DNA from 3 places in the Peribacillus sp. RS7 genome. Region 1 is predicted to be linked to each of the others. Evidence: riboswitches for the same ligand, from Rfam matches in the RefSeq annotation. Region 1 holds a riboswitch; each other region holds the start of a gene.

Region 1 (2,274 bases):
TAGAATGACTGTTCAAATTCAATCCGACGGTCAAACCAAGGAAATCATACAATATCCCCATTTCGGTGGCATCACGGTGTGCCAAGTATTCATTGACAGTAACGACATGTACACCTTTACCAGTAAGTGCGTTTAAATAAACCGGCATGGTGGATGTTAATGTTTTACCTTCCCCTGTTTTCATCTCGGAGATATTTCCGTCATGAAGGGATGCCCCGCCCATGATTTGAACACGGTAAGGATATAACCCTAAAGCACGTTTTGCCCCTTCACGCGCAACCGCAAAAGCCTCAACGAGCAAATCATCCACGGTTTCCCCATTTTGATAACGCTCTTTAAACTCACCAGTTTTGGCACGCAACTGTTCATCCGATAACGCAGCCGTCTCATCGGCCAGCGCTTCGACCTGATCAGCGATTTTTTCCAAACGTTTGATTTCTCGCTTATTCGGATCAAAAACTTTATTTAATATATTAAGCATTCAATAACGCTCCTCTATTATGGTTATGATCGTTCAATGACAAAATTCATATAAATTAAGAAGAAACACACCTTCTATTATGACTAATCCACGCTTAATTTTACCACTTCTATCCTAGAGGTACAACTTCATGTCACTACCGTTCCTATCGACCCGAATTCAATTCTTGTGAAAAACAATGGATAAATGAGGAGTAAAACTGTTAAAATAAAAGGAAGTATATAAAATATATAGCAGACTCCCCTCTATTTCCAAATGCAAAAGAGAATTTCCCATAACCTTCCATCACTAGATGCTGTGTCATCCCTAGCGATAGCATGTCAAGGTAATCCAACCTTACAGGCTTCATGTTTTGAATGATAAGGTGGGCTACTGAAACTTATTAGCAGAAGATAAATAGAACATGTTTCGAGGTGGTATTGATGATTGGTGAACGTGTAAAAAAACTGCGAGAAGAAAAGAAAATGTCGATGACCGAACTCGCCGATAAAGCAGGCGTGGCAAAGTCTTACTTAAGTTCCCTCGAGCGGAACTTACAAACGAATCCTTCCATTCAATTTCTTGAAAAAATCTCCACCGTACTCAACATTCCTGTCGATGCCCTACTTTACGATGCACCGAATAAGGAAATCTTGGACACTGATTGGATGAAAATTGTTGAAGAGGCTATGAATTCCGGTGTTTCAAAACAACAATTCAGGGAATTCATCGAGTTTAATAAATGGAGAAAAGATAAAGAAGAATAGAAGTGCACTAGTCTACCTACATAATCCTGAAGAATACAGCTTGAATAAGCAAGACTCGCTAGAATGGAAGAATAAACCCTATAAACAGCTAATGGGTTGAATCACTGTTTATAGGGATGTTCTCATCTTTTCGGTACTTATCTTCCATCGTTTTCCTCTGATGTAACCTCAAGGCTTTTCCGTTCAAAAAAAGCTATAATTTCCTCTTTTTTGAAACCCAAGCTCCTTGCTTCTGAAATCAACTTCACCCATTCTGGATCCATTTCCACATTAGCCACCTCTTCTACCTCCTAAAATACTCTTTGTATTTCAGGCAGACCAGCCATCATAGTCTTAAGGACCTTAGACCTGTGCCTTTGCGCCCTCATCTTTCAATAGGTTGCCTTTGCCGTGGTACTTATTACCAAATACATTACTTATAATCATATTATAACGGATACCCACTCCATATATTGCTATTTTATGTCGGTAATCTACCAAAATGCAAAAACTTTCATCCGACAAAATATTACAATATTATGAAAATTAAAAACCTAATTCATTTTTTATCATATGCAATAGTCAATTTCGCTTTTTTATATAATAGTAAATATTTCTCTTCTTAATCAATCGATGGGGCGTATCAATTCTCTCTATTGTAAGTGCGTCCGTGCTTTTTGCACAGTTAAGTCCTTGCCGCAGGTCGGACAAAGCCACTTTCCATATTCCGCACTGCTAAAAGAAGCCCTATGGCATGTATGGCAATTCTTCCGATACAAAAAACCCCTCTGCACCTTTAGCCAATTGTTTTTCATAATAAACTAACCGTTCTTTTTAAAGAACTAACAAATTTAGTATAGCCCAAAAGATAGTGGTGATTTTATAGGTACAAATAATTACTTTATCTCATTAAAGAACGAATTTCGTTCTTTAAAATGAAACTCAAATTACTTTCTATTTTTTAAAGAACAAAACTTTTATACTTTCCAATTCATATAAATATAAAAAATGTTATCAACTGCCAACGAATATGTTGGTAATCTACCAAAATGCATTAAAAAAGCACAA
Region 2 (2,274 bases), 1.4 Mb from region 1:
TCTAATAAAATATCAGAAAAATAACTAAAAATTAACATTCCCTTAATATTCAAAGTAGGAAGGAATACTATTAGTCAATATGTGTGGATAAAAGAAAACAAAAAAAGGACCGATTCCTCAGCCCCTTCGATACCCCGAATTATGATCGTCCCATAAAATAAGTCATTAATGAAATTAAAACTAACGTAATGGTAATATAAGTCCCAATAAAAATTTTCTTGCTTCTCTGTTTCTTTTCATAAACTTCCTCGAACGTAATGAATTTGTTTTTTGTCATCAAATATCTCCTTTTACTTTGATAGCAGCTATCTGACATCGCCTACCGCGAAGTCCCTTAGCTTGATCTTTATAGTGTAGTATCGGCACATAACCAATGATATTTAGGTAATATTAACTATTTTTTTATAGGCTATATTTCTTAAATCTGTATAAGGTTAAGTCAACTTGAAAACACATTATGTACATTTAGTAAATTCAATGACCATTATGGTAAATCCTGCCTAGCCATTTAAATAATCTGAATTTATTAAGCGCTTACTTTATAAAATTCATTATTAATTTTATCCAACCGAAAAATGACAACCATAACGGTACACTGAATAAAGTTCCCCATATTAATCCCTTCATAAAAGCATTAAGTCCATCCATAATAAAAATCCCTCTCAATTAGGTTGCCTTTTTATTATTGTCCCCATGTTCTTTATTCTGGATACCTTTTAAGGTAATTTCCGAAAATGAAAATAAAAAAAGAAGACTGTATAACAGCCTTCCCTAACGTTAGTTTATAATCCCGTAATATCTACTTTTTCCAGTTCATTTTCCCTTGATGAACTCTCGCACATCTTCAATAGATAATCCTAGATTTTTAGCCTCTAAAATTAGATAAACCCATTCTTCCCGTTCATTGTTAGCTTCCATGATAAATCCCACCCAACTTGTGGTAACACAGCCGTCTTAGCATTTAGCCTTAGACCTGTAATTTTGCGTCCCTACTTTTCAATAGGTTTGCCTTTCTCAAAAAAATATTTCACATTAATTATTCTCAAAGATTAATAAATCTCTTGAATTCCCTGTTTCGATGGTGCTATATAAACCATCATGTCCTAAAAAAATTTCCCCTTAATTAAAACTATATTAATGTTAATTATACTTAAATAAGTAATAATAGCTCATAATACTATTCGTTTTTTTCTGTCATTTTTCAACATCTTTCATCAAAAAGTGACATTTCAATGTAAAAACGCTGGTATAATGCGCTTTCTTTACAATTCTTTATTAAAAATAGATTTATAATAACTATAATAAGCTCGAATTTACTATTCCACAAAAATAATATTTCGAAATAAGTGGGCTAAGTGATTCAGTTTTAATTTATTTTCCTTAAGAAAAAAAGCCAGCATTACAAACCATAATATGCCTGTAACCTGACTGTTCGTGAACTCTAGTAAATATTTACACACTTGATTCCCTTTGGATACCTAATAAATTGCTAAACATCCCTTTTTTTTCATTCGCCAACTGGTTATATTCACCGACCTGAATGATTTCTCCCTGATCCATGACCAACACTTGATCGGCATTGCGAATCGTCGATAATCGATGAGCTATGACGATCATTTTTCCTTTTAATCTTTCAATAGCGGTTTGAATCTTCGCTTCGTTCTCCGTATCCAAAGCACTTGTTGCTTCATCCAAAACCAGGATGGCCGGTTTGCGTAAAATCGCTCTGTCTAGTACCAGACGCTGCCTTTCTCCTCCCGATAGTCGGACACCTCGATCTCCGATAATTTCTTATCTTATAAAATTGATCTAACCGAGAAATAACAACCACAACGGAAAGCTTAAAAGCGTTCCCCACAGTATTCCCACAACAAGAACTTCTGAAAATAAAGATCTTCTTTGTAGTCTTAGGACTCTTAGCTCCTTTGACTACCCATTTAGACAAAAGGAGAGCTTCCTGCATACTTCCTCATTCACCTTCTTAACACAAAAAAAGGACTGATTTCTCAGCCCTTACATCCGTTATGATTTACCAAGAAAAAAAGTCAATAAAGAAATCAAAATTAAAATAATAGTAATATAAGACCCAATAAAAATTTTCTTACTTCTTTCTTTCTTTTCATAAGCTTCCTCGAACGTAATAAATTTGTTTTTTGTCATCAAATATTCTCCTTATATTTTGATGGCAGCTATCTGACAACGCTTTCAGCGAAGTCCCTTTGCTTGATCTTCATATTAAAGTATCGACCAAACGGCAAAAATATTAACTGTATT
Region 3 (2,274 bases), 2.6 Mb from region 1:
ACAACTCAGCTAGAAATATAGATTCAATGTTTGCAATAGTAAAAAAATATTTTGATGATGGAAATACAGTAGAATTATATTGTGTAGGTAATGTGGAAAGAAGAAATGGTAATATATGTTTAGTCATTAATAAACAAAGTCATATTCGAATTAATAAAATGACTATTGAAAGATTTACTTTTAATATTACAAATCCTGATTTATTTTAGATTATTTGTTTAAATGACCACTTTATTAGAAAAGTGGCCTTTTTTATTTGTTAAATTTTTCCCTTTTCATAGTTAGGCTCGTGCGATTCGATTATAAAAAGTTACTGTGTAAAACTTAAGAAAATATACTTATTTTATCTTTCTATACACATTAGTATAAGTTAAATACATAACTAAGGAAGCGTTTTTAATTTTATATAGAAATGAGTGTATTTCCATATTCCCGATAGACTACACTTTAACGGTAATTGACAGGTGCTAAACGAAACATAGTCAATGATTTCAAAGCTTAAATTTATTAGCTTTTAACCATTATTGAAATCTTACAGAGTAAAAGGAGCAGGATTGAAATCTATAAATGATAAGTGGTTAGACCCTCTCTGACGACAATCTTGTGAGTGAGATACTTTTTGCTATTTTTTCAGGCTTAGCACAGTTTGAACGTAAAATGATAAAGCAAAGTCAAAAGAAAGGTATATCTAAAAGTAAAGGGAAATTCAAAGGACGCAAGACGAAGTTAATTGAAGGAGGTAAAGAAGAACAGCGAATGATAATAGAAGCCTATAAAAAGGTAAGTCTATAAGAGATATTCGTATTACTTTTAAAGTAGGTACAGGAACGATCTATGGGTTATTGGATAGAGAAGTTATTAGATAAGAATACAAGAAAACAATGTAGGCACTCATCTCAATATGAGTGTCTTTTCCATTTGGATACACAAATCCTCTTTATTATAGTCGAAATTTTTAGAAAAGTATGAGGATTTAGTCATGTACATTCATAATATAAATGGTAAAATTAAGTAATTAACTTGCAAAAGGCAAACTTATTCAAAAATAAGGACGCAAATCTACAGGTCAAAAAGTATTTTGCTATGATGCTGAGTTTTCGCAAGAAAGATGAATTAAACTAGATGAATGAGCTGAATGTTTTGGATGAAGAATGGACTAGATTAAATTTAGAAGCTAAAGATATAGGATTTTCTATTCGGGAGATTCCAGATTTTATTCAAATTAGTGGAATTAAATAACATTAAGTGGGTAAATAGTATTTAAGAGTATTTCATAAAAATATATAGATGGAACCATGAGGTGATATTATGTTAGAACAAATATTAGCGGAACGATTACGTGAAGAGCCACCAGAAAATTGTACAGTTGTAAAGGGAAGTATTCCGATTATTGCATTTGGAAGATTTAGAAGTGCCAAAGTAGCTTCTGTTAGTTTAAATCAGAGTTGGGCAGAGTTCGAACCAGTAAAGGATAACTACCGTTTTCATACTTTGAAAACTTTAGGTGTAGATAGTTACTCTAATATTACAGACAAGCATGTAAACCAAATAGTGGATTATTGTGAGAGATATTTTGAAAGATATTATACTACAGGCATAAGAAAGATTAAAAAAAATCCACTATACTATAAGTCATGGTTTAATCCTATGGAGAAAATGATGAATGATATTTATGGAGTTAGTTATCTCGATGGAAGTGCCTGTCACCTGGATATAAGCCAATGGGCTACTAATAATACATGGGGTAAATTAACAGAAACCCAGAGAAAAGCAATCGTGGGAAAAAGGGATTTAGAATTATTAAGACAACAAGTGTTAAATAATAATTATGAAATTATCTTATTAAATGGTGCTACAACCTCTGAAGTGTTTTTAAATCAATGCTTTAATATAGATAATTATGAGACTGTTACTCTTCAAAAAACAACCAGGAGTAAAGGTGAGAAAACAATTACTAAAGTTGAAGGATATTACATAAAGGTTAATAAGCTCTTAGGTGAGATACTTAAAAAGCCAATTAAAATTTTTGGCTGGAATGATTATATACAAAAAAAACCAACAAATATTGAAATGATTAAAAGTTGGGTGAAAAGCACAATAACACTACCTTAGAACTGAAAAATTCAAATGATATGAATCTGTTTTTTTTCGAACGCGAGTTCAAGAAGATTAATTGATGATAACATGTTGAAAGTTAAATCTATATCAATGCTTTGATAAAGACCTCCCTGGAACGATACATATAGATTGTTGATAGTTGGAAAATATAAAACA

What was found. A riboswitch is a leader RNA that binds a small molecule or an ion and turns the genes downstream of it on or off. The one in region 1 is predicted to bind cyclic di-GMP.
Region 2: it holds a riboswitch for cyclic di-GMP, as region 1 does, so the genes downstream of both, ACDZ29_RS01640 (anti-repressor SinI family protein) here and sinI (DNA-binding anti-repressor SinI) in region 1, are expected to answer to the same signal.
Region 3: it holds a riboswitch for cyclic di-GMP, as region 1 does, so the genes downstream of both, ACDZ29_RS23555 (hypothetical protein) here and sinI (DNA-binding anti-repressor SinI) in region 1, are expected to answer to the same signal.

The regions. Positions count from the first base shown of each region.
Region 1 covers NZ_CP168135.1:1,743,817-1,746,090, forward strand. Annotated here, with positions in the region: gene secA (preprotein translocase subunit SecA) at 1-481, opposite strand, end outside; gene ACDZ29_RS09015 (helix-turn-helix domain-containing protein) at 904-1,227, shown strand; gene sinI (DNA-binding anti-repressor SinI) at 1,365-1,505, opposite strand; cyclic di-GMP riboswitch class I at 1,537-1,621, opposite strand.
Region 2 covers NZ_CP168135.1:297,100-299,373, forward strand. Annotated here, with positions in the region: gene ACDZ29_RS01635 (hypothetical protein) at 140-277, opposite strand; gene ACDZ29_RS01640 (anti-repressor SinI family protein) at 814-918, opposite strand; cyclic di-GMP riboswitch class I at 937-1,020, opposite strand; partial or broken gene ACDZ29_RS01645 (ATP-binding cassette domain-containing protein) at 1,453-1,788, opposite strand.
Region 3 covers NZ_CP168135.1:4,725,055-4,727,328, forward strand. Annotated here, with positions in the region: gene ACDZ29_RS23545 (hypothetical protein) at 1-209, shown strand, start outside; gene ACDZ29_RS23550 (hypothetical protein) at 604-792, shown strand; cyclic di-GMP riboswitch class I at 1,019-1,102, shown strand; gene ACDZ29_RS23555 (hypothetical protein) at 1,309-2,112, shown strand.